4 regions of the Nonomuraea sp. NPDC049649 genome follow, and region 2 is predicted to be linked to each of the others. Evidence: riboswitches for the same ligand, from Rfam matches in the RefSeq annotation. Region 2 holds a riboswitch; each other region holds the start of a gene.
What was found. Region 2 has a riboswitch for cyclic di-AMP ahead of AB0J42_RS36620 (hypothetical protein). Riboswitches for the same ligand answer to the same signal wherever they lie in the genome.
Positions count from the first base shown of each region.

Region 1: linked by a shared signal. The riboswitch ahead of AB0J42_RS21030 (CHAP domain-containing protein) and the one ahead of AB0J42_RS36620 (hypothetical protein) in region 2 are both predicted to bind cyclic di-AMP.
Region 3: linked by a shared signal. The riboswitch ahead of AB0J42_RS23660 (C40 family peptidase) and the one ahead of AB0J42_RS36620 (hypothetical protein) in region 2 are both predicted to bind cyclic di-AMP.
Region 4: linked by a shared signal. The riboswitch ahead of AB0J42_RS32185 (D-alanyl-D-alanine carboxypeptidase family protein) and the one ahead of AB0J42_RS36620 (hypothetical protein) in region 2 are both predicted to bind cyclic di-AMP.

Region 1 is NZ_JBFAOH010000016.1:28,556-35,943, forward strand. It holds gene AB0J42_RS21020 (RNA polymerase sigma factor) at 1-788, opposite strand, end outside; gene AB0J42_RS21025 (YciI family protein) at 863-1,294, opposite strand; gene AB0J42_RS21030 (CHAP domain-containing protein) at 1,389-2,045, opposite strand; cyclic di-AMP (ydaO/yuaA leader) riboswitch at 2,059-2,196, opposite strand; gene AB0J42_RS21035 (Gfo/Idh/MocA family oxidoreductase) at 2,311-3,267, opposite strand; gene AB0J42_RS21040 (aldo/keto reductase) at 3,314-4,129, opposite strand; gene AB0J42_RS21045 (hypothetical protein) at 4,227-5,165, shown strand; gene AB0J42_RS21050 (DUF6716 putative glycosyltransferase) at 5,170-6,336, shown strand; gene AB0J42_RS21055 (polysialyltransferase family glycosyltransferase) at 6,410-7,388, opposite strand, start outside.
Region 2 is NZ_JBFAOH010000069.1:1,720-9,107, forward strand. It holds gene AB0J42_RS36590 (uridine kinase) at 1-86, shown strand, start outside; gene AB0J42_RS36595 (LLM class flavin-dependent oxidoreductase) at 92-982, shown strand; gene AB0J42_RS36600 (TrpB-like pyridoxal phosphate-dependent enzyme) at 1,025-2,335, shown strand; gene AB0J42_RS36605 (hypothetical protein) at 2,375-2,500, opposite strand; gene AB0J42_RS36610 (DeoR/GlpR family DNA-binding transcription regulator) at 2,586-3,365, shown strand; gene galT (galactose-1-phosphate uridylyltransferase) at 3,362-4,444, shown strand; cyclic di-AMP (ydaO/yuaA leader) riboswitch at 4,516-4,654, shown strand; gene AB0J42_RS36620 (hypothetical protein) at 4,691-5,641, shown strand; gene AB0J42_RS36625 (hypothetical protein) at 5,689-5,838, shown strand; gene AB0J42_RS36630 (ATP-binding protein) at 5,844-6,320, opposite strand; gene AB0J42_RS36635 (helix-turn-helix transcriptional regulator) at 6,555-7,388, shown strand, end outside.
Region 3 is NZ_JBFAOH010000020.1:10,787-18,174, reverse strand. It holds gene AB0J42_RS23670 (NYN domain-containing protein) at 1-1,074, shown strand, start outside; gene AB0J42_RS23665 (NlpC/P60 family protein) at 1,181-2,134, shown strand; cyclic di-AMP (ydaO/yuaA leader) riboswitch at 2,402-2,569, shown strand; gene AB0J42_RS23660 (C40 family peptidase) at 2,649-3,161, shown strand; gene AB0J42_RS23655 (transglutaminase-like domain-containing protein) at 3,210-4,061, opposite strand; gene AB0J42_RS23650 (M48 family metallopeptidase) at 4,176-5,543, shown strand; gene AB0J42_RS23645 (glycosyltransferase family 4 protein) at 5,540-6,625, shown strand; gene AB0J42_RS23640 (carbohydrate ABC transporter permease) at 6,628-7,388, opposite strand, start outside.
Region 4 is NZ_JBFAOH010000042.1:22,311-29,698, forward strand. It holds gene AB0J42_RS32170 (serine hydrolase) at 1-652, shown strand, start outside; partial or broken gene AB0J42_RS32165 (serine hydrolase domain-containing protein) at 1-64, shown strand, start outside; gene AB0J42_RS32175 (chlorophyllase) at 577-1,461, opposite strand; gene AB0J42_RS32180 (helix-turn-helix domain-containing protein) at 1,581-2,153, shown strand; cyclic di-AMP (ydaO/yuaA leader) riboswitch at 2,514-2,641, shown strand; gene AB0J42_RS32185 (D-alanyl-D-alanine carboxypeptidase family protein) at 2,653-3,546, shown strand; gene AB0J42_RS32190 (DoxX family protein) at 3,604-3,978, shown strand; gene AB0J42_RS32195 (LacI family DNA-binding transcriptional regulator) at 3,990-4,991, opposite strand; gene AB0J42_RS32200 (VOC family protein) at 5,070-5,456, opposite strand; gene AB0J42_RS32205 (hypothetical protein) at 5,487-5,948, opposite strand; gene AB0J42_RS32210 (hypothetical protein) at 5,992-6,768, opposite strand; gene AB0J42_RS32215 (RidA family protein) at 6,841-7,227, opposite strand; gene AB0J42_RS32220 (hypothetical protein) at 7,298-7,388, opposite strand, start outside.

The DNA.
Region 1 (7,388 bases), on a different contig from region 2:
TCCAGCAGCAGGATCGGCTCCCCGGACGGGCCCACCCGGGCCGCCGCGCGGGACGCCTGGATCTCCATGAGCGCCACCAGCCCGAACACCTCGGGCTCCTTGGGCATCAGCCCGGCCAGCACCCGCCCCAGGCGCAGCGCGTCCTCGCAGAGCGCCGGCCGCATCCAGTCGTCGCCCGCGGTGGCCGAGTAGCCCTCGTTGAAGATCAGGTAGATGACCTCCAGCACCGGCGGCAGCCGCTCGGCCAGCTCCATCCCGGAGGGCACCTCGAACGGCACCTTCCGCGCGGCCAGCGTCCGCTTCGCCCGGACGATCCGCTGCGCCACCGCCGGCTCCGACATCAGGAACGCACGGGCGATCTCGCCGGTGGACAGCCCGCCCAGCACCCGCAGCGTCAGCGCCACCCGGGCCTCGGCCGGCAGCACCGGATGGCACGCGGTGAACACCAGCCGCAGCAGGTCGTCCTCGATCTCCCCGGCCTCCGGCGGCTCGTCGTCCTCCAGGCGGTCTTCGAGGTCGCGGCCCAGCTCGGCGAGCTTGCGCTCGTACGTTCTGTTGCGGCGGATCAGGTCGACGGCGCGGCGCTTGGCCACGGTCATCAGCCAGGCGCCCGGGTTGCGCGGCACGCCCTCGCGGGGCCACTGCTCCAGCGCCGCGACCAGCGCGTCCTGCGCCAGCTCCTCGGCCAGGCCGACGTCGCGCACGATGCCGGAGAGCCCGGCGATGAGCCGCGCCGCCTCGATGCGCCAGACGGCCTCGACGGCCCGGTGGGTGTCCGAAGCTGTCACCCGGCCATGCAAACAGCCCGACGGGCGGGCCGCAACCTCCGTTCCGCGCCAGACGGAGGTCGCGGCCCCGCCCGTCAGGAGTCCGGACGCTCGGCTTCCAGGCCCTCCCGCACCGCCCGGTCGCGCCGGGCGGTCTCCGGGGTCATGGAGGTCTCCGGCATGTCGGCCGCGTCGAAGACCTCCCAGACCTCCAGGCCGACGCCCTCCTCGCCTTCCGGTACGGGGACGCGCAGGGCCCATTCGATGGCCTCCTCGCGGGATTTGACCTGGATGAGCCAGAAGCCGGCGATGATCTCCTTGGTCTCGGCGAAGGGCCCGTCGATGACCTTGGGCTTGCCCTTGCCGTAGGCGATGCGGGCGGCGCGGGAGCTGGGGTGCAGCCCTTCGGCGGCCAGCAGGACGCCGGCCCTGGCCAGCGACTCGTTGTAGGCGATCATGTCGTCGACGAGTTCCTGGCTCGGCATGACGCCCGCCTCGGTCTCGGCGCTGCCCTTACCGATGATCATGAATTTCACGGTGGTTCTCCTCGAATCCCGGTCTCGCCTGAGCGTCGGGCGAGCGGTGCCCGGATCGACACCTCACGGGATTCTTCCGGAGAACTCAGGCGGCGTACTCGGGGTAGCCGTAACCCACGACCTGCCACTTGGGACGGATCCGCTCCTCGACCTTCCCGCGGCCGGTGTTGCCCTCGATCGTGGTGATCGTCCCGTTGTTGTTGTCCTTGACCACGAAGCCGACGTGCTGGATGGCTCCGATGCTGTTGCTGCCGTTCCAGGCGAAGAAGACGACGGCGCCCGGCCTGGGCTCGGTGCCCCAGCGGTTGTTGTCCCTGAACCACTGGGCGTGCGTCACCGTGTAGGCGTCCGAGCCGACCTGCGAGCCGGCGCCGAGTTGCTCGCCGACCCAGGAGACGAACATCGCGCACCAGGGGGCGTTCAGGTAGGCGCTGGGGTGGCCGCCGTCGCGGGCGACGGTCTCCAGGGCGCGCTGCGAGCCGGCATACCAGTGCTGGAACTTGGTGCCGCCGCCCTGGGCGTTCTCCGTGATGCCGATCTGCGCCCTGGCCAGGGCGAGCACGTCGGAGGCGGTGGCGGTGATCTTCTTCTCGGAGTCCTGCGCCGCGGCCTGGACCCGGTCGCTGCCGGGGTCGGCGTGGGCGGGGAGGGCGACGCCCAGAGTGCAGGCGGCGAGGGCGGCGGCGAGGGCGGCGCGGAGCCGGCTGGGTTTGGGGGAAGGGGAAAGACGGTGCCTGACCATCGAGGGGAGATACTCCTTGCTTCCATGCCGCTTACCGGGTTAGCTGACGGGTTCGGGCGTGGAAGCTGCCCTACGGCGCGCTAGGCGCCGATTCACCCCGAGGGAAGTGGGTCCCCGGTTCCGCGCAGGGCGGATTCAGCGGTCGCAGGGCGGTCCTGCGAGGCGACGATCTACTCGGACATGAACGGACAAACCGGACGTTCGTCGCGAATGCCGAGTAAGGTAACGTATCCGGCAAGAGACGGCAAGCGCCCTAAAGCCGCAGCTAGCGGAGCTGCGCCCGCGCTTCGGCCAGAAGCCGCATCATGGCAAGGCTTTCGTCAAGCGGCATGACTTCGCTCTCGGTGCGGCCCCGCGCAAGACAGTCGCGGACCTCCCGGAGCTCTCCGGCGTACCCGTTCTCCGCCGGATCCCCGAGCACGTGCTCCTCCGGCTCCATCCCCGGCCTGCTGAGCACGACCCGCCGCGGAGCCCAGAACGGAGCGTCGATGTCGGCCCGCATCCCGGTGCCGACCACACTGGCGTCGTTGGCATATCCTGCGAGCAGCGAGCACTCCACCAGCGCCCGCGCGCCGCCCGGGTATCTCATCAGCCCGCCCGCCTCGGCGTCCACGCCGCTCGGTGCCAGCGAGCCGGTGAAACTCATGCTCTCGGGCTGCCCGAGGAACAGCTGGGCCAGCCCCATGGGGTAGATTCCCAGGTCGAGCAGGGCGCCGCCGCCCAGCTCGGGCGCCCAGAGCCGGTGCGCCGGATCGTACGGATGCGCGAAGCCGAACGCGGCCCGCACCGAGCGGATCTCCCCGAACCGCTCATCGGCGGCCAGCATGCGGATCAGCGGGCTGAACCGCGTCCACATCGCTTCCATCAGGAAGACCCCGGCCTCGCGGGCCAGCCGGACCATCCGTTCGGCGTCGGCCACGGTGGCGGCGAGCGGCTTCTCGCAGAGCACCGCCTTGCCCGCCGCGATGGCCGCCTCGGCCACCTCGAGGTGCTGCGCGTGCGGGGTGGCGACGTAGACGGCGTCCACCGCCGGGTCGGCGCAGAGCTCGGCGTAGGAGCCGTGGGCGGAGCCGGCGCCGAGCGTCGCGGCCAGCGCCTTGGCCCGGCCCAGGTCGCGGGAGCCGACCGCGGCCACCCGCATCCCCGGTTCGGCGGCGATCACCGCGCCCACCGTCCGGGCGATGCCGCCGGTCGCCGCGATGCCCCAGGCTAAGTCACGCACGCGGAAGATCGTACAGACTCATCCGCGAAAGCGATATATGTGCCAATTACCCCAGCTCGTCGGGGTCGGCGCCGAGGCGGCGGTTGGCGTTCATCGCCCCGATCGCGGCCATGTCCTCGTGGTCCAGGATGAAGTCGAACACGTTGATGTTCTCCCTGATCCGCGACGGGGTCACCGACTTCGGGATGACCACGTTGCCGATCTGGATGTGCCAGCGCAGCACGATCTGCGCGGGCGTGCGGCCGTGCTTCTCCGCCAGCACCGCGAGCGCCGGATCGTCCAGCAGGCCCTTGCCGGAGCCGAGCGGGCTCCACGCCTCGGTGAGGATCCCGTTCTTGTCGTGGAACTCGCGCAGCTCGTGCTGCTGGAACCACGGGTGCAGCTCGATCTGGTTGATGCAGGGGATGATGTCGGTCTCGTCCAGGAGCCGGGTGAGCGTGGCCACCGTGAAGTTGGACACGCCGATCGCGCGGGCCCGGCCGTCCTTGTAGATCTTCTCCAGCCCGCGCCAGGCCTGCACGTACCGGTTCTGCTTGGGCGCCGGCCAGTGGATCAGGTAGAGGTCGACGTAGTCCATGCCCAGCCTGGCCAGGCTCTCGTCGAAGGCCTGCTCCACCCGGTCGTGGTCGCTGTTCCACAGCTTGGTGGTGACGAACACCTTCTCGCGCGGGACTCCGGAGGCGCGCACGGCCCGGCCGACGCCCTCCTCGTTGCGGTAGAGCGTGGCCGTGTCGATGTGCCGGTATCCGGCTTCGAGCGCGGTCCGCACGGCCCGCTCCGCCTCGTCGTCGGGCACCTGCCAGACGCCCAGCCCGAGCTGCGGGATCTCGACGCCGTCTCTGTAGAGCCGTAGCGTGTTCATACCTCCCATTGTTCACGTCTCGTTCCGCATGGCTTAAGCCTCCCGGGCTAGCTTGAAGCGGTCGTGAACGGGCCATCACCTGGCTGGGAGAACAAACGTGGTCAAACAGGCGTCGGCCTGGGTGGAGTCCCCGCTCCAGATGCTGTGCGCCGTCGAAGCCCACCACGCCGGGCTGCTCGGCCCGGCCACGGCCATCGTGCCGCGGGCGCGGCTGCGCGCGCTCAAGGCGACCCGCCGCGAGCTGCGCCGCCTCGACCTGCCCGCCGGTCTGGAGCTGGCCGAGCCGAGCGAGCGCCTGCCGCGCCGCCCGGCCGCCGTCGGCGACGCCTTCTCGGGCCGGGTGCAGCTGCGCTGGCTGACCGGCTTCCCCGGCCGGGTCGTCGTGGTGGACGACGGCATGGCCACGCTCCGGCTGCTGGAACTGCTCGCCGCGGGACCGTACCGGCCGCTGCTGCGGGCCCGCGCCGAGCCCGGCCCGCTGCGCACCGCGCTCGGGCTGGCCGCCGCGCTCCGGCTGCGCGCCGGCGGGGTGACCGTCTTCACCGCGCTGCCGGTCCCCGACGATCTGGCGCGCGCCGTCCGGGACGCCGGGGTCGACCTCGTACGACACGACTTCGCGTGGCTGCGCGGCCAGCCGCAGCGGCAGGCGGGCCCGGCCGAGCGGACGGTCGTGCTCGGCACCTCGCTGGTCCGCAACGGGCTGGTGCACCGCGAACGCTACCTGCGCTGGCTGACCGAGCTGGCGGCCGAGGAGCCGCTCGCCTACTACCCGCACCGGCGGGAGGACCCGGTCGACGTCGCGATCATCCGCGAGCGGCCCGGCATCACCGTGCACGACCACGGCGCGCCCGCCGAGCTGACCCTGCGCGGGCTCGACCCGGGCCAGCGGGTGGTCAGCCTGCCGTCCACCGCGATCTCCTCGCTGCGGGTGCTGCTCGGCCCGCGCGGCGTGGCGGTGGAGCCGGTCGAGGTGCCCGACGACTGGTGGACCAGCAGGGCGGCCCCCGCGCTGCGCACGCATCTGACAGGAGTGTGACCGGTTGAGAGTCCTGGCGGTGGCCGACTCCGACTCGTACCTGAAATGGGCGGCCTGCCTGCTCCAGGACCTGCCGGAGGGCTGCGACACCGAGCTGGTGGTGGTGCGCACCCCGATCGCGCCGTCGGCCGAGCAGATCGCCGCCGCCGTCTCCGGGCGGGCCGCGCCGCCGGTGGTGACCGCGCGGGCGCTGCGCCGCCTGGCGGAACGGTCCCGGCCCGACGTGATCCTGGCCGCCTGCACCGGGCCGGTCGTGGACGTGCTGGTCTCCGGCGTGCTGGACGGGCTGCGCCCGCGGCCGGTGTTCGCCACCGGGCTGCCCGGCATCTCGGTGCCCGCCACGGAGAAGGCGTGGCTGTACCGCAGCGGGTGCGACCTGTTCGTGGTGCACAGCGAGCGCGAGGTGGCCGAGTTCGGGGCGATCGCGGCCCGGCTCGGCGGGGGAGGGGCGGTCGGGCTGGCCCGGCTGCCGTTCCTGCGGCCCCGGCAGGAACGCCTCGGCGGCGACCGGGTGGTGTTCGCCACCCAGGCCAAGGTGCCCAAGGCGCGCGAGGAGCGGGAGCGGATCCTGCTCGCGCTGGCCGAGCTGGCCGCCCGCCGTCCCGGGCTGGACGTGGTGGTGAAGCTGCGCGCGCTGGAGGGCGAGCGGCAGACCCACCGCGAGCGGCACCACTACCAGAGGCTCTGGCGCGAGCTGGGCGAGCCGGGCCGGCTGCGGTTCGCCGCGGGCTCCATGCAGGACCAGCTCTCCCGCGCGGCCGGGTTCGTCACCGTCAGCTCCACGGCGGCGCTGGAGGCCATCGCGATGGGCGTGCCGTCGCTGGTGCTGAGCGACTTCGGGGTCAACGCGGAGATGATCAACCTGGTGTTCGAGGACAGCGGCCTGCTGGGCACCCTCGACGACCTGGCCGCGGGCGACTTCCGGCAGGCCGAGCCCCGCTGGTGCGCCGCCAACTACTTCCACCCCGACGAGCGCGGCGACTGGACCGGCCTGCTCACCGGCCTGGTCGTCTCCCGGCCCCGGGTCCCCGCCAGATCCCTCCTGGACGGCCCCGAGCACGCCGCCGCCCGCCGCCGCGCCCGGCTCCGCGTCGAGGTGCCGCCGAACATGCTGCGAGCCGGCTACCGCGCCAAGCGCCGCGTCCGCCGCTACCTCAAGGTCCTCATCTGACGCACCACCCGCCAGGCTGACCGCACCTCCCCGCCTGCTGGAGGCTTGCGGCTTCTCCCAGGTGAAGGCGGGGCTAGCGGGGGGTGCGGAGGCGTCTGCGGAGGCGGTCCAGGGCGCTTCGCGGGGGTGGCGGGGGTGTGTCCGGCTTCTCGGCGAGGCCCAGGGCTTCCAGGCGGCGGCGTTTGAAGTAGCGGGGGTCGAAGGCGAAGCCGTCCGGGCGCAGGTCCGGGTAGGAGCCGGCCTGCATGCAGTAGCCGACGGCGCGGACCAGTGAGGGCAGGTCCACCGGGGGCGGGTCGTCGATGATGCCGTCCGCCGACAGCCGGGGGAGCAGGGCGTCCACGATGGTGACCGGGATGCGGTTGCTGTTCTCGTACGGAGTGAGCCGTTCCAGGACGAGCCCGGTGCCGTGGGAGGCGGCGCGCAGCCCGTAGTGGCGCCGCGCCGTCATCAGCGCGGTGGAGAAGCAGCCCACGACCAGCTCGGGCCGGAGGGTGGCGAAGCAGACCTCGGCGGGCACGCTCTCACCGGCCACTGTCAGGTGGACGCCGAGCCGTTCGGCGGCGGCGCGCAGCAGCCGGGCGTGCCCGCGCCCGGCCGCCGGGTGCGGCTTGAACAGCACGCTGGTGCAGCCGCGCAGGGCCAGCGCGCGCAGCATCGCCTCGTGCAGCCCGGTCTCCTCCTCAGGGGTGAGGATGCCGAGCGCCGACAGGTACTGGCCGAGGATCATCGCCTGCCCGCTCGCGACCGCGGGCGCGGTCACGGCCATCTCGCGCACCGCCGCCAGGAACGGCTCCTCCGGCAGCGTCGCGGCGGGCACCCCGTACTCGCTCAGCGGCAGCGGCGTCAGCCCCGGCACCAGGTCCGGGTGGAGCAGCCGGGTGACGCGGCGGTGGATCTCGGCGGGCAGCGGGTCGCGGGTCGGCCCGTAGCTCATCAGCCCGTCGGCGTAGACGGTGATCGGGCAGTCGCGGATGAGCGCGGCGATCGTCCGGGCGGGCGGGACCGCGACCGACTCCAGCACCAGCTCGTCGGCCACGTCCAGCCTCAGA
Region 2 (7,388 bases):
CGCAGGAGGTGGCGGACGTGGTGGTGCGGGCGGATCACCCGGATCGGCTCGCGGTGGTCGAGGGCGGGCGGAACGCGGGTAGATGACGGCTATGAGTGATTACGGGCGTCCCCTGGAGTTCGGTTACTTTCTCGTGCCGTACGCGGATGATCCGCTGGTGGAGTACGCGGGGCTGGCCGACCGGCTGGGGCTGGACCTGATCGGCGTGCAGGACCATCCGTACCAGCGCCGCTACGTCGAGACGTGGACGCTGCTGAGCGTGATCGTCACCGCCACCGAGCAGGTGCGGGTCTTCCCGGACGTGGCCAGCCTGCCGATGCGGCAGCCCGCCGTGCTCGCCAAGGCGGCGGCCAGCCTCGACCTGCTCAGCGGCGGCCGGGTGGAGCTGGGGCTGGGCGCGGGCGCGTTCTGGGACGCGATCGAGGCGTACGGGGGAGCGCGGCGCACCCCGGGCGAGGCGATCGGCGCGCTGGAGGAGGCCGTGGCGGTCGTCAGGGCGATCTGGAGCGGCGAGCGCAACCTGCGGTTCGACGGCGAGCACTACCGGCTCAAGGGCGCCCAGGCGGGCCCGGAGCCCGCGCACCCGATGGAGATCTGGCTCGGCGTCGGCGGGCCGCGGGCGCTGGCGCTCACCGGCAGGGCGGCCGACGGGTGGTTGCCGTCCTCGACGTGGGCGCCGCCGGAGCGGCTGCCGGAGCTGCACGCGCGCATCGACGAGGCCGCCGAGGAGGCGGGCAGGAAGCCGCGGGACGTGCGCCGGCTCTACAACGTCAACGGCACGATCACCGGCGGCGCGAGCGAGGGCTTCCTCAAGGGCCCGGCGGACCAGTGGGTGGACGAGCTGACCGACCTGGCGGTGGGCTACGGGATGGACACGTTCATCCTGTGGCCGGAGGGCGACCAGCGGGAGCAGCTGACCAGGTTCGCCGAGGAGGTCGTGCCGGAGGTGCGCCGCCTGGTGGCGGCCGAGCGCGCCGGCTGACAAGACTGGATTCGTGACCGGCGGCGAGAGCACACTGGAACGATGATCCCGAGCAACTGGTACAACATCGTTCCCGATCTGCCCGCGCCGCCGCCTCCGCCGCTCCACCCGGCGACGCGGGAGCCGATCGGTCCCGATGACCTGGCGCCGCTGTTCCCGATGGAGCTCATCGGTCAGGAGGTCAGCCAGGAGCGGTTCGTGCCCATCCCACAGGAGGTGCTCGACGTCTACCGGCTGTGGCGGCCGACCCCGCTGATGCGGGCCCGCAGGCTGGAGAAGTCGCTGGGCACGCCGGCCCGCATCTACTACAAGTACGAGGGCGTCTCCCCGGCCGGTTCGCACAAGCCGAACACGGCCGTCCCTCAGGCGTACTACAACGCCAAGGAGGGCGTCCGCAGGCTCACCACCGAGACGGGCGCCGGTCAGTGGGGCAGCTCGCTGGCCTTCGCCTGCGCCCAGTTCGGCCTGGAGTGCGAGATCTGGATGGTGCGCGCCTCGTACGACCAGAAGCCGTACCGTTCGGGGCTGATGCGGGTGTACGGGGCGACCGTGCACGCGAGCCCGTCACCCGTGACGCAGGCCGGCAGCAAGGTGCTGGCCGGAAACCCGGATTCGCCGGGCAGCCTGGGTATCGCGATCAGCGAGGCGGTCGAGGCCGCCGCGTCGGCCGACGACACCCGCTACGCGCTCGGGTCGGTGCTCAACCACGTCCTGCTGCACCAGACGGTGATCGGCGAGGAGGCGCTGGCGCAGCTGGAGGAGATGCCGGACGTGATCGTCGGCTGCACCGGCGGCGGCTCGAACTTCGGCGGCCTGGTCTTCCCGTTCCTGCGCGAGAAGCTGGCGGGGAAGATCGACCCGGTCATCCGGGCGGTCGAGCCGGAGGCGTGCCCGTCGTTCACCCGCGGCCGCTACGCCTACGACTTCGGCGACACGGCGGGACTCACCCCGCTGATGAAGATGCACACGCTCGGCCACGACTTCGTGCCGGACCCGATCCACGCGGGCGGGCTGCGATATCACGGCATGTCGCCGCTGCTGTCGCACATGTACGAGCTGGGCATGTTCGAGGCGGTCACCCGCTCGCAGACGGAGTGCTTCGAGGCGGGGGTCCGTTTCGCCAGGACCGAGGGCATCCTGCCCGCGCCGGAGCCGACGCACGCGCTGGCCGAGACCATCGCGGAGGCGCTGCGCTGCAAGGAGAGCGGTGAGGAGAAGGTGATCCTGACGGCGCTCTGCGGGCACGGCCACTTCGACCTGTCGGCGTACGAGCGTTACCTGTCGGGCGAGATGGAGGACTTCGCGCTGCCGCAGGAGCGCATCGACGAGGCCCTGGACGGCCTGCCGGTGTGAGTGAGGACGCGCCGCCCGCGCCGCGGGCGGCGCGTTCCGTCAGTTGGCGTTGGGGCGCTTGCCGTGGTTGGCCTTCTTCTTCTTGCGTGCTTTCGCTTTGCGGGCGCGCTTGGCCATCCGCTCATCCTCTCGAAGGTCGGTGTACGGGGTCGGACGGAACGTCAATCCCCATCGGACCTCCGGAACAACCTCACAATCCTCAACATTTTCATGTCATAATTTGGTGGAATCTGTTGGAAGGGGTGGGGGAGTGCTCGCACAGCAGCGTCAGCAGGCGATCCTCGAACGCGTGCGCAGCCAGGGTGCTGTCCGGGTGGCCGACCTCGTACGCGAGCTCGGCGTCTCCGACATGACCATCCGCCGCGACCTCGAGGTGCTCGCCGACCGGGGGCTGCTGGAGAAGGTGCACGGCGGCGCCACCGCGATCGGCCCCGGCTCCACCGAGGAGCCCGGCTTCACCGCCAAGTCGGCCAGGCAGCAGCAGGAGAAGGAGGTGATCGCGCGCCGCGCGGCCCAGCTCGTGCGCCCCGGCACCGCGGTCGCCCTGTCGGCCGGCACCACCACGTGGCAGCTGGCGCACCACCTCATCGGCGTGCCCGAGCTCACCGTGATCACCAACTCGATCCCGGTCGCCGAGGTCTTCCACCGCAACCCCCGCGCCGACCGCACGGTCGTGCTCACGGGCGGCGTGCGCACGCCCTCCGACGCGCTCGTCGGCCCGGTCGCGGTGGCCGCGATCCGCCGCCTGCACGTCGACACGCTCTTCCTCGGCGTGCACGGCATGAGCGTGCGCGCCGGATTCACCACACCGAACCTGCTGGAGTCCGAGACCGACCGGGAGCTGATCGCCGCCGCGAGCCGGCTCGTGGTGCCGGCCGACCACACCAAGTGGAACACCGTCGGCATCAGCACCATCGCCGAGCTGTCGGAGGCCGACGTGGTGATCAGCGACGCGGGGCTGCCGGAGGAGGCGCGCAGGGAGCTGGCCGACAGGGCCGGAGAATTGATCATCACGGAGGGGGCGGCGTGAAGCGAACCATCACCCAGCTGGCCGACGGCCGGGACATCATCTACTTCGACCGCGACGACGGCGCCGACCGCGGCGCGGTCGACAAGCGGCCGCTCGACCCCCGGCCGCCGGCGTCGGAGCTGCGCTACGACCCGCTGACGGAGGAGTGGATCGCGATCGCCGGTCACCGGCAGACCCGGACGTTCCTGCCGCCGCCCGACGAGTGCCCGCTCTGCCCGTCGACGGACACGCGGGCGTCGGAGATTCCGGCGTACGACTACGACGTGGTGGTGTTCGAGAACCGCTTCCCCTCCTTCTCCGGAAATTTCGGGACTTATGAGGATGTCGGCGGCCTGAGCGAGGTCCGCCCCGGTGTGGGGCGGTGCGAGGTGGTCTGCTTCACCTCGGCACACGACTCGTCGTTCTCCCAGCTCTCCGACGACCAGGTGGAGCTGGTCATGGAGGCCTGGGCCGACCGTACGGCCGAGCTGTCCGCGCTGGAGGGCGTCGAGCAGGTCTTCTGCTTCGAGAACCGGGGCGAGGAGATCGGCATCACGCTCTTCCACCCCCACGGGCAGATCTACGCGTACCCGTACGTGACGCCCCGCACCAAGCTGCAGCTCGGCGCGGCGCGGCGGTACGCCGGGCGTAAGCCGGGGCGCAACCTGTTCGCGGACGTGCTGGCCGCCGAGCGGGAGGCCGGGGAGCGGGTGGTGGCGGCCAACGAGCTGTGGACGGCGTTCGTGCCGGCGGCCGCGCGCTGGCCGTTCGAGGTGCACCTCTACCCGCACCGGCAGGTGCCCGACCTGGCCGCGCTGACCGGGGCCGAGCGTGCCGCGTTCGCCCCGCTCTACACCTCGGTGCTGCGCGCCCTGGACGGCCTGTTCGGGGTGCCCATGCCGTACATCTCGGCCTGGCACCAGGCGCCGGTCCGGCAGGACCGCGAGCTGGCCTACCTGCACCTGGAGCTGTTCAGCATCCGGCGGGCGCCGGGCAAGCTGAAGTATCTGGCGGGCTCGGAGTCGGCCATGGGCGCGTTCGTCAACGACGTGCTGCCGGAGGAGGCCGCGCGCATGATTCGATCACAGGTAGATCACTAAAAGATTTCCATTTAGGTGGCATTACTCGTGATCTACCACTACTATCCCTTTCCAGCACGGCCTTAATCCGCCGTGCGGACATGCCTAATCCCGGGCGAGTGGCCCGGGAGCCGGGGACCCACCGCACCTGGGGTGAATCCACTTCGGTGGTAGGGAGCGCTCCCGTGCCCGAACCCGTCAGCTAACCCGGCAGGCAGAGGGAGAGGACCTTATTACGTGGCGGCAGCGTCCCCCGCGCACCGTGCCATGGGTTGGATCACCGCTGCGGCGGTGATGTTCACCCCATTCCTGACGACGTTCGTGACGGCGGCGCCCGCCGCCGCGGAGCCCAAGCCCACCGAGGCGCAGCTCCGCAAAGAGCTGAAGCAGCTCAACACGAAAGTCGACAAGCTGATCGAGCGCTACAACCTCAAGCGCGTCGAGCTGGCCGAGGCCCGCAAGAAGGCCGAGGCGGCCGAGGAGCGGCTGGCCACGGCCGAGAAGACGCTCGCCGCCGCCGAGGACCGGGTGGCCGAGCTGGCCCAGCTCCAGTACCAGAACGGCGGAGGCATGCGGCTTCCCAGCATGATGACGCTGCCCGACGGGCGCAGCGTCGCCCTGCTGGAGCAGCTCACCGCCGAGCAGCAGGCCCAGGTCGCCAAGGTGGCCAAGGCCCGCGACGAGCGCAAGAGGGCGGCCGACGAGGCCGCGGCGCTGGCCGAGGAGATCGCGGCCGACGCCGCCGAGGTGGCCGGTCAGCGCAAGGAGGCCGAGGGCGTCATCAAGGACATCCAGAAGAAACTGGAGGACCTGGTGCCGTTCGCCACCGGCCGCCGCTCCGACGGCACCTGGGCGCCGCAGCTCCCGTCAGGCCCCGACAACATCACGCCGCGCACCCGGCTGATGAAGACCGAGATCGCCAAGAACTTCGCCCTGCCGTACACCGTGGGCTGCTTCCGGTCCGGATCGAGCGGCGAGCACCCGCTGGGCCGGGCCTGTGACTTCATGATGAGCGTCGGCGGCACCATGCCGACGCCGGCCAACTCGGCGCTCGGCGACCGCATCGCCGACTGGGCCATCAAGAACCGCGCCAAGCTGGGCGTGAAGTACGTGATCTGGAAGCAGCGCATCAACCACGGCTCGGGCTGGCGCGGCATGTCCGACCGCGGCAGCATCACCGAGAACCACTACGACCACGTCCACATCTCGATGCACTGACGTGGCGGCCTACCCGCCCGTTCCGGGCCATACGGCACAATGCCCCTGTGAAGACCTCTTCGCTCGCCGCGGGCGCGGCCGTGGTGTTCGTGGTGACCGCGTTCGTCGTGGACGGGCGAGGGCTGGTGGCGTTCCTCTGCGTGATGGCGCTGCTCTGCCTGGCCGCGTCGTTCTTCCTGGACCGCCGCGGCTCCTGACCCCGTCAGGCGCCGGCGTGGAAGAGCGCCCAGACGGCCTTGCCGCCGCGCGCCAGCGGGTCCCAGCCCCAGCACTGGCTGTAGGTCTCCACGATGTAGAGCCCGCGGCCGTTCTCGGAGATGAAGTCGGGCTCCTTGCGCCGCGGCACGTCGTCGCTGGGGTCGGTGACGGCCAGCAGCACGTGGGGGTCCACCCGCATCAGCAGCAGGGTGATCTCGTGCGCGCCGTGCGCGTACACGCCGTATCTGACGGCGTTCGTCACCAGCTCGGAGACCACCAGGGCCGCGTCGTCGCCCAGCTCTGACAGACCCCAGCGGTCGAGCGTCGAACGGGTGACGTCCCTGGCCGTCTTGACCGAGTCGGCCTGAAAGGGGAGGGGACACGCGGTGGTGTACGGCTTGGCCGAAGTGAGCAACTGGTCGAAGCCCATCTCACGCTTGATCTGAAGACAGTCGGCCACGGCCAGAGGGTCCTCCACCATCCCGCCGTAACCTCCCAGTTGCCATCGCCCTAGTGCAAGTTTTGCCCAGAATGCACTAAGCCATCATGGGTCACGAGCGGGGGCCGCTGCAAGACCCGAATGCACGTGCAGGTGCAATGTGCACCAGCATGGGGGGTGGTCGCGCGGAGTTCCAAATCGGACACCGGGCTGAGACCTTGTCATACCAGGCGATGTGGTGTCACTGTGTGGGGCGGACGCTTGATAGGAGGCAGAGTGACGCAGAACCAACCGGGTTCCGGCCCTACGGCGCTGCGCATCCTTCTGGGCTCCCAACTCCGCAGACTGAGGGAGAGCAAGGGCGTCAGCCGCGAGGAGGCGGGGCACCTCATCAGGGGCTCCGAGTCCAAGATCAGCCGCATGGAGCTCGGCCGGGTCGGCTTCAAGGAGCGGGACGTCGCGGATCTGCTGACGCTGTACGGGGTCACCGACGACGAGGCGCGCGAGGCCGTGCTCGACCTGGTGGCCAGCGCGAACGAGCCCGGCTGGTGGCACCGCTTCAACGACATCCTCCCCACCTGGTTCCAGGCGTACGTCGGCCTCGAGGAGGCCGCCACCCGGATCAGGACGTACGAGGTCCAGTTCGTCCCGGGGCTGCTGCAGACCAAGGAGTACGCGCGCGCGGTCGTCACGGCCGGATCGGCCGGGCTCTCGCCCGAGGAGATCTCCCGCCGGGTCGACCTGCGGCTGGAGCGCCAGCGGATGTTCGACAGGCCCGACAGTCCCGTCTTCTGGGCGGTGATCGACGAGGCCGCGCTGCGCCGGCCCATCGGCGGCGCCGAGGTGATGCGGGCCCAGATCGAGCACCTGATCGACCTCATGCGCCAGCCGAGCATCACGATCCAGGTCATGCCGTTCAGCTTCGGCGGGCACAGCGCGGAAGGCGGCGCGTTCACCATCCTGCGCTTCGCGGACACCGAGCTGCCCGACGTGATCTACGTCGAACAGCTCGCCAGCGCTCTCTACCTGGACAAGCGCGAGGACGTAGATCGCTACACGGAGGTCATGGAGCGGCTGTGCGCCGTCAGCACCACACCTGACGAGACGGTG
Region 3 (7,388 bases), on a different contig from region 2:
CTCGTGTCGTCGCTGGCCGAGGGTCACGTGCCGCCCGCCGCCGACCCGGTGCTCGTCGCCGCGGCCGCCTATCTGACCCGCCCGCCGGGGTGGGAGGAGATGATCGAGGCCGCCCGCGCCGAGCTGGAGCGGAGCGCCGCCGCGGCCGAGGGCTCGGAGCGCGAGGAAGTGGTCTCCCGGCTGCGCGAGCAGCTCGCCGCGCAGAAGACGGCGGCTAAGTCGGAGGCCGACCGGCTGCGCGAGCAGCTCAAGTCCGCCCGGAGCGAGATCTCCGACCTGCGCCGCAAGCTCCACGACGCGCGCGAGCGGGCCAAGGCGGCCGTGCAGCGGGCGGAGGCGATGGAGCGGGCCGCCGAGGAGGCCCAGGCCGCGGCCGCGGCGGCCGGGAACGCCGGCGAGACCGAGCTGCGCCGGCTGCGCGAGCGCCTGGCCGCCACGGAGAAGCAGCTCGAAACCTCGCGCCGGGCCGCCCGTGAGGGCCGCAGCATAGAAGACTCCCGCATCCGGGTGCTGCTCGACGCGCTGCAGGACGCCTCCGCAGGGCTGCGCAGGGAGCTGGCGCTGCCCACCACCATCTCCCGGCCCGCCGACTCGGTGGCGGCCGTCGCCGGGGAGTCGCCGAGCGTACGGGGGGTGCCGGCCCGCGCGCTGGCCGACGACGACCCGCAGCTGCTCGACCAGCTCCTCGCCCTGCCGCAGATCCACCTGATCATCGACGGCTACAACGTGACCAAGACCGGCTACGGCACCCTCACCCTGGCCGACCAGCGCAACCGCCTGATGACCGGGCTCGGCGGGCTGGTCGCGCAGACCAGGGTCGAGGTGACGGTGGTCTTCGACGGCGCCGAGCTGAACGCGCCGGTGCAGGTGGTCGCGCCGCGCGGGGTCCGGGTGCTGTTCAGCGCGCCCGGGGAGATCGCCGACGACCTGATCCGCCAGCTGGTCCGGGCCGAGCCGCCGGGCCGGGCCGTGGCGGTGGTCTCCACCGACCGCGAGGTGGCCGAATCGGTCCGCAGGATGGGCGCCAGACCCGTTCCGTCATCTTTGCTGCTGCGCAGGCTAGGCCGCGCCTAGATTACAAATCAGCGTTTAGGTGAGACCTCACCTGTTACTTCTGTACTATTTCGCCCCAGAATCTAATCCCCTCGGGAGGCGGGCTGTGAGGTTGGGCCGGGCGTCGTTGGCCGCAGGTCTTGCGATCGGGCTGAGCATCGTCCCGGCGGGAGGAGTGGCCGCCGATCCGCAGCCCACGGTCGCCCAGGCCAAGGCCAAGCTCGAAAAGCTCAACGACCGGGCCGACAAGGTCGTCGACCGCTACAACACGGCCACGGAGAACTACAAGACCGCCAAGAAGCGCTACGACAAGCTGAACACCAACTACCGGCGCAAGGTGGCCACCGTCGCGGAGCTGCGCAACCAGGTCGTCACGATGGCGGTCGACGGCTACAAGATGGGCAGCGACCTGACCTCGCTGCCGGCCCTGCTCACCAGCGAACGCCCGGACGACCTGCTCTACAAGATGGCGCTGACCGGGCAGCTGAGTGCCGAGCGCGCCGGCCTGCTGGCGGCCTTCGACCGGGAGAACCGCGGGCTCAAGGCCGAGCGCGACAAGGCCCAGAAGGCGCTGGGCGAGGCCGACCGCGAGCGCGACAAGATCAAGAAGGAGCGCTCCGAGATCGAGAAGCTGATCGCCCAGCAGAAGAAGCTTCTCGACCGCCTGGGCGCCTACCGCCCCGGCAACCCGCACAGCACCGGCATCAAGTACACCGGCTCCGCCTCCGGGAACGCCGTGAGCGTGCTGAACTTCGCCTTCGCGCAGATCGGCAAGCCCTACCAGTTCGGCGGCACCGGCCCCGGCGGCTGGGACTGCTCGGGCCTGACGCAGGCCGCCTGGCGCGCCGCGGGCGTGTCCCTGCCGCGCACGACGTGGCAGCAGTGGGCCTGGGGCGCGAACCGGAGGGTGTCGCTGGACGCGCTCCAGCCCGGTGACCTGATCTTCAGCGAGGGGCTGGGGCACGTGAGCATCTACGCCGGCGAGGGCCGGATCGTGCACGCCCCGCAGACCGGTGACGTGGTGAAACTCGTCTCACTTTCCTCGTACGGGCGCCGTCTCGTCGGCGCCGTACGCCCCTGAACAGCTGAAACTCCTGTGACTTGTGTGACACATGGGACCTGACTGGCTGTCAGGGCACAAGTGTGAGTATGGTCACATTAGGGTAACGAGGCCCCAGTTCCAGCTGGGGCTGCCGGGTTTACAACCCTCTTGTCAGATCATTACCTGTTGACCCTCCCTTTGCCAGTTCATGCCTTCCGGCGTAATTTCTGGCCCGCGGCGGACATCCCATGCCCGTCGCGATCACATCCGCGGTCACCGCCGTACCCGTAGACACCTCTGATCCGGGGCGGTGACCTGCCGAATCCATGCAGCCAGGAGGCATGGAGCCGGGGAACCACCAGATCCCGCCATTTCAGGGCGGGATCTAGGGGTGAGTCGGCGCATCGCGCGCCGTAGGGCGACTTCCAGGCCCGAATCCGTCAGCTAACCCGGTAGGCGTTCGTGGAAGAGTCAAGGAGCAATCCTGTCAACCTCGTCGCAGAACCCCCGTCTGTCCCGCCTTGCCCTGCGTGGCGCAGCGCTCACCGTTGCCGTGACGGCCGGAGGCCTGGGCCTCCACGTCCCGGCGGCGCAGGCCGAGACGGTGAACGGCCCCTCCGAATCCGCACCGGCGGAAGCGGAGACGACGGTGAAGACCGTCGAGGCCGCCACGTCCAAGAAGCAGACCAAGGCGGCACGGCAGAAGATGAAGGCCCTCAAGGCCGTCGCGGTGGCCAAGAAACAGATCGGTGACCCGTACCGGTACGGGGCCACCGGGCCGCACGCCTTCGACTGCTCAGGCCTCGTCCAGTTCGCCTGGAAGAAGGCCGGAGTGAAGATCCCGCGCGTGACGTACAGCCAGTTCGCACGCATCAAGAAGAAGGTCTCCTACAAGAACCTGCAGCCAGGCGACCTGATGTTCTTCCGCGGGCTCGGCCATGTGGGCATGTACGTCGGCAAGGGCAAGATGATCCACTCGCCGAGCACGGGCAAGACCGTGCGCGTCGAGAAGGTGAGCGGATGGCGCAAGGCGTCATTCGCCGGCGCGGTCCGTCCCGGCCTGTGACCGGCCGCGAAGGCCCCGTCCCTTCCCGGGGGCGGGGCCTTCGCGCTGCTATACGAGGTGGACGTCCCGCTGGTAGCGGTGGCTGCGCACGGTCCGCCCGACCCGGACCTCGTCGCGCTCGTACAGGCGGCGGCACCGGGCGAGATCGCCGGACGTGACCGCCTCGGCGATCTCGTCGACGAGCGCCGCCCGGGGATCCCCGGCGTCCACGGGAGTGTCGATCATCCCCCAGACGTCCCAGGGCAGCAGCTCGACCTTGTTCAGCGCGGCCAGGTCGCGGACCACGTTGCCCGCCACGAACCACGCGCCGCGCATCTCTCCCAGGCCGAACCGCTCCGGGTCCTCCAGGCCGCTCCGGCAGCGCAGCCACGCCTCGCCGCCGGTCAGGAACGCGCCCTCCGGCAGGTCGTACGGATCGAAGCCGATCTTGAACAGCTCCGTCTGTCTCTCGTCGAGCTGCGCGTCCGTACGCTTCCAGCGATGTGCGTCGGCGTCCCAGCGCTCCACGATCCAGTGGTCGACCCAGCCCTCGCCGAAATAGCCGGCGAAGCCCGCCCGCGCCCGCGCCGGGATTCCCGCCCGGCGCAGCAGCGCGACCGTGAGCACGCTGAAATGCCGGCAGTTGCCGATCATGCGCAGCGCCGGGGGCCGGGGCTCGGCCAGGCCGCGTGGGTCGAGGCGGCGGATCCGGGCGGCCATCTCGGCCGCCGAGCGGTTCTCCACCTCCTCGCGGCGGGCGTCGACGTCCTGGACGCCGTACTGGTCCGCCAGGAACTCGTGAACGATCAAGCCCTGACTGATCGCGCAGAGCCCGGCGGCGTCGCCGGGGAGGCCGGTCTCCGCTTCGAGCCTGGTCATCGGGCCCGGCGTGGTGAAGAAGGCCAGTTCGTCCGTGTTCATGTCGTCCCCTCGGGTGGTCCTCGTCCCTGTCGTTGTAGGGGCTCTCACCGTGTGAGGGTCAACCGGGCGCGGGGCGGCTAGCATCGGGCAGCGGCTGGGGTGAGAGGACGAGAAGTGGACGACGGCGAGGACAGGAACGGCACCGCGGACGAGCGGACGTCCGAAGAGGAGGCGCGGCCGGGCCATGACCGTGAGCCGTCGGCGGGGGAGTCCGGGCGGGAGGTGTCGGAGGGAAGCTCCCGGGAGGTGCGGTGGGCCGGGGTGGCCGCGGCCGTGCTCGGGGGTGTGATCGTCGCCGTGGTGGGGCTGACGACGCCGTGGGAGGCGCTGGCGGGGACGCCTGTGGCGGCGGCGGGTCCCGAGGGGGACTTCACCGCTGAGCAGATCGCCCGCTCTCAGGCGTTCGACGCGGCCACCAGCGTGCCGAGCTATCTGTCGCTCGGGCTGACGCTCGTGTTCGCCGGGCTGCTGGTCGCCACCCCGCTGGGCGCCAAGGTTCTCGGGGTGCTGCGCGGGCCGTGGTGGGTGCGGGTGCTGCTGGGGGTGCTCCTGCTCACAGTGATCGAGGAGGCGCTGCGCTGGCCGCTCGGCGTCTGGTTCGAGACGGTGCTGCGCGACTACGGCCTGTCCACGCAGGACTGGGTGTCGTGGACGGGCGACCGGCTCAAGCGCATCGGCATCAGCACGGCGCTGCTGGGCGGCATGATCCTGGCGGTGGTGGCGCTGGCCCGGCGGTTCCGCCGCTGGTGGATCCCGGCGGCGGCGGGGGCGTTCGCGCTCACCGTGGCCGCCTCGTTCGTCTACCCCGTGGTGTTCGAGCCGGTGTTCAACGACTTCCGCTCCATGCCGGACGGCCCGCTGCGCACCAGCCTGCTGGCGATGGCCGAGCGCGACGGGGTGCCGGTGGAGGACGTGCTGGTGGCCGACGCCTCCCGCCGCACCACCGCGCTGAACGCCTACGTCTCCGGGTTCGGCGCCACCCGCCGCATCGTGGTCTACGACAACCTGCTGAAGGCGCCGGAGCCCGAGGTCGAGCTGGTGGTGGCGCACGAGCTGGGCCACGCGAAGGAGAACGACGTCCTGTACGGGACGCTCATCGGCGCGCTGGGGGCCGCGTTCGGCGCGATCCTGCTGTACCTGGTCTTCGGCAGGGTCCGCAGGCGGGCCGGGGTGGCGTCGATCGCCGACTGGCGCGCGGCGGGCGCGATCATGGGCTTGATGACGCTGGCGACGTTTCTGTCCGGCCCCGCGCAGAACCTCGTCAGCCGTCAGATCGAGGCCAGGGCCGACGTCCACGCCCTGGACCTGACCCGGGACCCGGTCACGTTCGCGGCGATGCAGAAACGCCTGGCAACAGCCAATATTTCCGACTTGTCGCCCGATGCCGTGGAATATGTGCTCTATGCCTCCCATCCCACGGCACCGCAGCGGATCGCCCTGGCCCGCGCCTGGGCGGAGCTGAACGGCGTCCCAGGACCGTGACCCGCGTCGTCTTCGTCACCAACGACTTCCCGCCCCGCCCGGGCGGCATCCAGTCGTTCGTGCACGGGCTGGCCCTGCGCACCCCCGACGTGGCCGTCTACGCCCCCGGCTGGCCCGGTTGCGCCGAGTTCGACCGCCGTCAGCCGTACCCGGTCGTCCGCCACCCGGGACGGCTCATGCTGCCCGTGCCCTCAGTCGCCCGTACGGCGGCCCGGCTGGTCGCCGAGCACCGCGCGGAGACCGTCGTGTTCGGCGCGGCGGCCCCGCTCGGCCTGCTCGCGCCCCGCCTGCGCGCCGCGGGCGCGCGGCGCGTGGTGATGCTCACCCACGGCCACGAGGCGTCCTGGGCGGCCGCGCCCGGCTTCCGCGCCGTGCTGCGCCGCATCGGCGCGCACGCCGACGCGGTCACCTACCTGGGCGAGTACACGCGCGCCCGGCTGGCCGCCGCGATCGGCGACGACAAGCTGGTACGGCTCGCGCCCGGCGTCGACCCCGACCAGTTCCACCCGCAGGCGGCCAAGGCGGAGCTGGGGCTGGCGGGCCGGCCGGTGGTGGCGTGCGTGTCCAGGCTGGTGCCGCGGAAGGGCCAGGACCGGCTCATCAGGGCCTGGCCCGCGGTGCTCGGCGCGGTGCCGGACGCGGTGCTGCTCCTGGTCGGCGGCGGCCCGCACCGGCGCAAACTGGAGAGGCTGGCTGGCGGCCATCCGTCGATCGTCGTCACCGGCACCGTCCCGGCCGCCGACCTGCCCGGCTACTACGCCGCCGCCGACGTCTTCGCCATGCCGTGCCGCACCCGGTGGGGCGGGATCGACGTGGAGGGGCTCGGCATCGTGTTCCTGGAGGCGGCGGCGACCGGCCTGCCGGTCGTGGCCGGCCGTTCGGGCGGCGCTCCCGAGGCGGTACGGGACGGCGAGACCGGCCTGGTCGTCGACGGCCGCGACACCGGCGCCGTGGCCCGGGCGGTCATCGAGCTGCTGACCCGCCCCGAGCAGGCGCGGAAGATGGGCGAGGCCGGCCGCGACTGGGTGGTCCGCGAATGGTCCTGGGACCGGGTCGCCGCCCGCTTCCACGCCCTGCTCTGAGCTCACCCCTTCGTCGAGCCGAGCGTCAGCCCGGCCACGAACTGCTTGTGCAGCAGCTGGAACACGATCAGCGTCGGCAGCGCCACCAGCACCGAACCGGCCGCCAGCAGGTTGTAGTCGGTGAAGAACTGGCCGCGCAGGTTGTTCAGCGCCGAGGTGACCGGCAGCTTGTCACCCGACACCATGAGCACCAGCGCCCACAGGAAGTCGTTGTACATCCAGGTGAACTGGAGCGTGGCCAGCGCCGCCAGCACCGGCCGGCAGAGCGGCAGCGTCAGCTTCCAGTAGCGGCGCCACAGGCTCGCCCCGTCCACCAGCGCCGCCTCGGTGATCTCCTCGGGGATGGTGCGCATGAAGTTCGCCATGACGAACACGCAGAACCCGAACTGGAACGCCACGTGGATCAGGATCAGCCCCAGGTACGAGTCGTACAGCGACTGCGAGTCCGACAGCCACGCGGGCAGCGGGATGAGGATGTAGAGCGAGTAGAGCGGGGTGATGAGCACCTGCGGCGGCAGCAGGTTGCCCGCGGTGAACACGATGAGCAGCGTCTTGCGGCCCGGCACCCGCGCCCGCGCGATCGCGAACGCGACGAACGAGGCCAGGAACAGCGTCAGCACCAGCGCCGGGATCACGATGATGAGCGTGTTCAGGTAGTAGCGGGGCAGCTCGGCCTGGCTCCACGCCTGCCCGTAGTAGCCCAGCGTCAGCTCCTCGGGCAGCGAGAAGTAGCCCAGCCGGGCGGTCTCCTCGTACGGGCGGA
Region 4 (7,388 bases), on a different contig from region 2:
TGGGAACGCGACACCTTGCAGGTCGTCTACTCCACCACCAAGGCGATCACTGCGACCTGCGCGCTCCTGCTCGCCCAGCGCGGCGAACTCGACCTCGACGCGCCCGTGGCCCGCTACTGGCCGGAGTTCGCCGCCGCGGGCAAGGAGCGCATCCCGGTCCGGTGGCTGCTCACCCACCAGGCCGGGCTGCCCGCCGTCGACCGGCCGATCAGCCGGGACGAGGCGATCGCCTGGGACCCCGTGGTGCCGGTTCTACGCCGCCCTCATCGGCGAGGTCGACGGGCACCGCATCCTCAGCCCTGCAAGTCTCGCCGCGGCGACGGCGGAGCAGGTCGCGGGCGTCGACCGGATCCTGCGGGTGCCCGTGCGCATCGGCACCGGGTTCGGGCTTCCCATGCCTGACGCGTACTGGTACTCGCCGGCCGCCTTCGGGTTCGGCGGGATGGGCGGCTCGCTCGGGTTCGCCGATCCGGGGAGCGGGCTGGCGTTCGGTTACGTGATGAACCGCCTGCTGGAGGGGGTGCCGGACACCCGGGCCGCGAGCCTGCTCGCCGCCGTCAAGGAGGCGATGAAGCTCTATCTGGACTCGACCGCGCCCAGCGGGTCCGGGCTCGGCGGCCAGTCCGCGCCGTCGAGGACGCTGCGGAGGTAGGTGGTGGTGACCCGCCGGAGCAGGTCGACGCGGCCGGGGTGCTCGTCCGTCGTCTCGGCGACCTGGTAGCCCGCGATCCCGCCGAGCGTGTGCTCGGCCCCGAACAGGGTGAGCAGGCTCTTGGGGCCGGGGCTCAGGGTGTACGCGTCGGTGAACCAGTCCGGCCCCCGGACGGTCAGCGGTGACTGGTCCTTGTCACCCGCGACCACGAGGGCCGGGGTGGTCATGCCGGTGAAGTCCGGGTTCATGAAGGGCATCTGCTCGGCCGCGAACGGGCTCAGGTCGGCGCCGCCCCGGCCGGGCACGGTGAGCAGCACGCCCGCTTTGACCCGCGGGTCGGACAGGTCCTCACCCGGGCGGCCGTCGGGGCCGAGGACGCGGGCGCCGAGCAGCATGCTGACGGTCTGGGCGCCCCAGGAATGCCCGGCCGCCGCGATCCGGCCGCGGTCGAGCCGCCCGGCCAGGCCGGGGACGGCGGCCTCGGCGAGGTCGAGGTGGTCGAGGACGCGCTTCAGGTCCTCGACCCGGTGCCGCCAGATGAGAGGTGTACGGGGGTCGTCGGGCGGGAGGTTCAGCGTTCGGGAATCGAGGTGGGTGGGCTGGATCACCGCGAAGCCGTGAGCGGTCCAGAAGTCGACCAGCGGGTCGTAGCCCGCCATCGACCAGCCGAAACCGTGCGAGAAGACGATGATCGGTAACCGATGCCCGTCGGCGGGGGCCGAGACCCGTACAAGCAGGTCCTCGCCGCGGCCGGGGGCGGGCAGCACCACCGGCTTTGCCGAGACGACCGGGACGGCTGTTGTGATCATGGGTGGGCCCTTCTAAAAGGTGGCCGATAGGTCGCCGCTCTGAGATGATGAAGCGGGACGATGTCCCGTTTGACGATACGGGACAGTGTCCCGTTTGGCAATGCCGTCGGAGGGACGCGATGAGCGACAACCGGAGCCGGGCCCGGCCCAAGCGGGCGGACGCCCGGCGCAACGAGAAGAACCTGCTCGACGCGGCCGCCGCGATCTTCGTCACCTCAGGCGTCGACGCGCCCATCCGCGACATCGCGGCCAAAGCCGGCGTCGGCACCGCCACCATCTACCGCCACTTCCCGACGCGGGCGGACCTCATCATCGCCGTCTACCGGCACCAGGTGGAGGCCTGCGCCGAGGCCGGCCCCGCCCTGCTCGCCGAAGGCCCCACCCCGTACGCCGCGCTGGAGCGCTGGGTCGGCCTCTTCGTGGACTTCCTGGTCACCAAGCACGGGCTCGCCGCCGTCCTGCACTCCGACGACGCCGGGTTCCAGGCGCTGCACGCCTACTTCCTCGACCGGCTCGTCCCCGTCTGCGCCCACCTGCTCGACGCCGCGGCCACCGCCGGCGAGATCCGGCCCGGACAGGAGGCGCTGGAGCTCATGCGGGGCATCGGCAACCTCTGCATCGGCGCCGACGACCCCGCCTACGACGCGCGCCGCATGGCCGGGCTCCTCATCACGGGCCTGCGCGTCCGCTAGATGTTGGTGGCGGCGGGATGCGCCGCGAACAGCACGCGGTGAAAGACTCACTCCACCGCACCAAGGGATGGCTCGACGGTCTCTCATTCGCGCTCCTGGCCGAGGAATGGCCCGCTCACGAGTGATTAAAGCGGAGGCGCTTGGGAGTCCCAGCCGGAACGAAGATCACGCTGGCACGACGAAACTCCCTTCGTGAGCCGGTAGGGAGGTGTGCGCCTGGTGTTACGTCAATATCAAGGCCGTCACGAGGTGAGTCAACTTAAGGGTGTGTCGCCTGTTTGTGGCTATTTGCGGCTTTTGTCGGATTGCATTAGCTTGAAGCTCCATTTGCCCAGACCGTGCGTTCCCCGCCCCCGGGGAGGCGCACGGCCGCCGAATCCGTTCGCGGAGCCGGGGACCCAACCCCTTGGGGTGAATCGGCGCACGCCGTAGGGCACTTCCACGCCCGAACCCGTCAGCTAACCCGGTAGGCGGCATGGAAGCAAGGAGCAAACCCCACATGCATGTCACCCACCGGCTGCGCGGTGCCCTGCTCGCCCTCGCCCTCGCCGGCGGCGTAGCGACCGCCGGAGCCACCGCCGCCCACGCCGCCCCTCCGGCCGGCGTCGTCCAGGCCGCCCCCGCCCACGCCGCCGACGCGCCCCAAGTCCTGGCCAAGGCCGCCCACCTGGTCGACGCCACCACCGGCCAGGTCCACCTCAGCAAGGACGCCGACCTGCGCAGGCCGGTGGCCAGCCTCACCAAGATGATGACCGCGTACGTGGTCCTCCAGGAGGCCGACCCCGCCGACAAGGTCACCGTCACCAGCGCCGACGTCAGCTACGCCTCCCGGGGCGGCGCCGCCGTCGCCTACCTGCGCGCCGGCGACACGCTGACCGTCGAGGACCTGCTGTACGCGCTCATGCTGCCCTCCGGCGCCGACGCCGCCCACACGCTCGCCCGCGCGTTCGGGCCGGGCGTCGAGGCGTTCGTGGACAAGATGAACGCCACCGCCCGGCAGCTCGGCATGAACGACACGCTGTACGTGAACGCCGACGGCATGCCCTACGGCGGCGGCGGCCACTCCACGGCCCGCGACCAGGTGCGCCTGGCCCAGGCGGTGCTCGCCGACCCGACGCTGAAGAAGGTCACCTCCACCCGCTACCACACGGTCCCCGCCACCTCCGAGCACCGTTCGTACTCCTGGCGCAACACCAACCGCCTGCTCGGCTCGTACGGCGCGCTCGGCGTCAAGACCGGCTACACCCGCGCGGCCGGTTTCACGCTCGCCTTCGCCGCCGAGCGCGGCGACAGCACGCTGGTCGGCGTCCTGCTCGGTGAGACCAGCTCCACCCGCCGCTTCCAGACGGCCGGGGCCCTGCTCGACTGGGCCGCGGCAGCCGCCCGCCGGTAACACGGCCGGAGCGGGGACCCCTTACAGTCCTGTTGGACCTTCGGAGGACGGGACGGTATGGATTTCGCACTGTGGATCGTCGCGGGACTGCTGGCGGCCGTGTTCGCGCTGGCCGGGCTGATGAAGCTGGCCCAGCCCAGGGAACGGCTCGCGGCCTCGGGGCTGGCCTGGGCCGGTGACTTCCCGGCCGGCGCGGTCAAGGCCATCGGCGGCCTGGAGGTGGCGGCCGCGCTCGGGCTGCTCCTCCCGGCGACGACCGGCGTCCTGCCGATCCTGACCCCGCTGGCGGCGGGCGGCCTGGTCCTCGTCATGCTCGGCGCCGCGGTCACGCACGCCCGGCGCGGGGAGCTGCCGGCCATCGCGGTCAACGCGGTGCTGCTCGTCCTGGCCGCGGTCGTGGCCTGGGGCCGCTTCGGCCCCTACGCCTTCTGACGGCGGGACCGTCAGGACGCGGTGGAGACGCGTTCCACCAGGTCCGGCTGGAAGACCACGTGCCGGTGCTCGTGACCGTGCGGGTTGTTGGCCTCCTCCAGGAGCATCAGCGCCGCGGTACGGCCGAGCTGCGCGCGCGGCTGCCGGATCGACGACAGCGGCACGGCGGCGGCCGCGGCGAAGTCGATGTCGTCGTACCCGAGGATCGCCACGTCGGCGGGGACCCGCAGGCCGCGCTGGGTGAGCTCCTGCAGCACCCCCATCGCCACCAGGTCGTTCGCGCAGAACACGGCGGTGGGCCGCTCCTCACGGGGCAGGTCGGCGAGCTCCTTGCCCGCCGCGCGGCCGGTGGCGACGGTGAGGTCGGGCAGCGGGATCACGGTCAGGCCGGAGGTGTCGCCGAGCGCGGCGGCCAGGCCGCGGTGGCGGTCCTCCACCTGGCGGACGGCGAACGGCCCGCCGGCGAAGGCGATCCGCCGGTGTCCCCGCTCCAGCAGGTGACGGCCGGCCAGCCGCCCGCCTAGCACGTCGTCCACCGAGACGGCGCAGCCGTAGGAGTGGCGGGTCGAGCTGTCGAACAGCACCACCGGGATGCCCCGGGAGATCAGCCCGCCGAGCCGCTCCCGCTGGCCCGAGGCGCTCACCGGCGTTATGAGCACGCCCAGCGGGCGCTCCTCCTCGAACATCCGCAGCAGCCGCGCCTCCCGGGCGGCGTCCTTGTTGCTGTTGACCACCATGACGTTCACGTCGACGTCCTGGGCGGCCTCCTCGACGCCGCGCAGCACGTCGATGAAGAACGGGTTGGTCAGGTCGAGCGCGACCACGGCGATGGTCGTGCTGCGCCCGGCGCGCAACTGGCGGGCGGAGCCGTTGCGGACGTAGCCGAGCTGGGCCACCGCGGCCTCCACCCGCCGGCGGGTCTCGCGGGCCACCACCTCGGGCCGGTTGAGCACGTTACTCACGGTGCCGACGGAGACTCCGGCGAGTCTGGCGACATCTTTGATGCTGGGCATCGTTCCTCGGTGGTGAAGAGCAGCGGCTGATGAACGTATCAATGCTACGAGCACCGCTCACGTCCGAGAGACCCAGTCTCAGCGGGGATCGCGCCGCAGCGGGTGCTCGGGCGGCACCTCCACCAGCACGATCCGGTGCCCGTCGGGGTCGGCGATCCACAGCTCGATCAGCCCCCACGGCTCCTGCCGGGCCTCGCGCAGCACGGTGACGCCCGCCCGGCGCAGCCGCTCCTCCTCCCGCCGCACGTCGCGGACCTGCAGCCACAGCTGCATCCGCTCCCCGGCGGGGCCGTCGGCGCGCCCGGACACCTCCAGGAACCCCTGACCGAGGAAGAACACCACGCCGGGATGCTCCGGCGGCCCGAACTCGCGGTAGACCGCCAGCCCGAGCGTCTCGGCGTAGAAACGGCGGCTGCGCTCCAGATCCCCGGGACGCACCAGCACGCGGCTGCTCAGCACTTCCATGCCCTGGACCGTGCCCCGCCGACCCGCCGCCTAGCCGTCCCGGCGGGCGAAGACCCACCAGGCGGCGGTCACCGACAGCGCCGCCCAGATGTACACGGTCAGCACGGCCAGGAGGTCCGCGGCTCGGACGTCCCGCAGCAGCTGACCCGGCAGGACGGCGGGGACCGACGCGGCCAGCCCGGCGGCGGTGCTCGCGGTGAGCTTCGCCGCGAACAGCCGGGCGCGGCGGGGAACCGCCAGCAGGCTGACGCGCACCTGCCCGCCGCGGTACTCGCCGCCCGCGGCCAGGACCGGGATCGCGGCGAACTCGTACACCGGCACGAGCAGCAGAGCGGCCAGGTCGACGGGCCCGGCGATCCGCACCGCGTCCGCGGCGGCGACCGCGCCGAGCAGCAGGTTGCCGCCGCACGCCAGAGCCAGGGCGATCCAGCTCCCGGGCAGGCTGGTGATCTTGATGCGCTCGGCGGCCAGGAGATCGCGGAACCCCGTCACCGCGCGTCCCTCACCCGCAGCGCCACCCCGGCCACCGCGGCGGTCACGGCGGCCCAGCCGCAGAGGACGAGCAGCCCGTGCCCCGGCCCGCCGACAGGTCGTTCACGCCGGGATCCAGCAGCAGGTTCCGGGCCGCGCTCAGCGGCAGCAGCGCGTCCAGATCGGGCGCCGCCTGGATCATCGTGACGGCGAACAGCACCACCGTGCAGACCACTCCGGCCAGGCTGCTCCGCGCCGCCACCGTGACCGCCAGGCCGATCAGGGAGTACGTGACGGCGAAGGCGAGGAACCGGGCGTGGCCGAGAAAGGTCTCGCCCGTGACGAGCAGCCCCGGGTTCCAGTCCTTGACCGCCGCGTACATGAACCCGACGCTGACGCCCGCCATGACCACCGCGACCGCCAGCACGAACAGACCCGTGGCGAGCAGCTTGGCCGCCAGCACCCGGCCCCGGCGCGGCATCGCCAGCAGGGTGACGCCGAGCTGACCCGCGCGGAACTCCTGCCCGGCCACCACGCCGGCGAGCACCAGGAAGGGCCCGCCCGCCCGGGACGCACGCCCGAACGCCAGCGGGTACACGCACCAGGCGGTGGCCAGCATGGGATCGTCGCACACCCCCAGCAGAGTGGCCGCCACCGTCGCCGCACCGGCCGCCGCCACCGCGGACGCGGGGAACCGCCGCCGCAGCAGCATCGCCGCCACCACCACCGCGACCAGCCCGAGCCCGGCCACCGCCCGCCAGGTGCCGGCCTCGGCGATCGGCGGAACCCAGAACACTCCGGCGATCACCACCGCCGCCATCGCGTCCGACCGACGCCCCACAGACCCTCACGCTCGCCCGTCCGCCGCGGATCACCGTACTGCGACGCGGACCGGCAAAGGCCTTATAGCGACTCACGCGGGACGGCGTGCGTCCACCTCGATCTCGATCTTCATGCGCGGGTCGGCGAGCCCGCACACCATCATGGTCGCCGCCGGGCGGACCTCCCCGAACCGGCGGCGCAGCACCGGCCAGCACGGCTCGAAGTCGGCGCGGTCGGGCAGCAGGTAGCGCACCCGCACCACGTCGCCGAACCCGCACCCCGCCTCGGCCAGCGCCGCCCCGATGTTGCGCAGGCACTGCTCGGCCTGCTCGACCACGTCATCGGAGATCGTCATGGTGGTGTAGTCGAAGCCGGTCGTCCCGGACACATACACCCGGTCGCCGTCCACCACGGCCCGGGCGTACCCGATCTGCTCCTCGAAGGCCGAGCCGCTGAGGATCGCGCGTCGCTCTGTCATGCGCGGCACGATATATCCCCGTATAAGAGGACCCGGGCGGTGTTCGCCGACAGCACCGCCCGGGTGGAGCTCACGCGACCTTGGCGGACGGAGCCCTCCACGTGTTGCAGGCTCCCGGCTTGCCCGACTTGTGGCCCTGCTTGGCCCAGTAGACCCGGTTG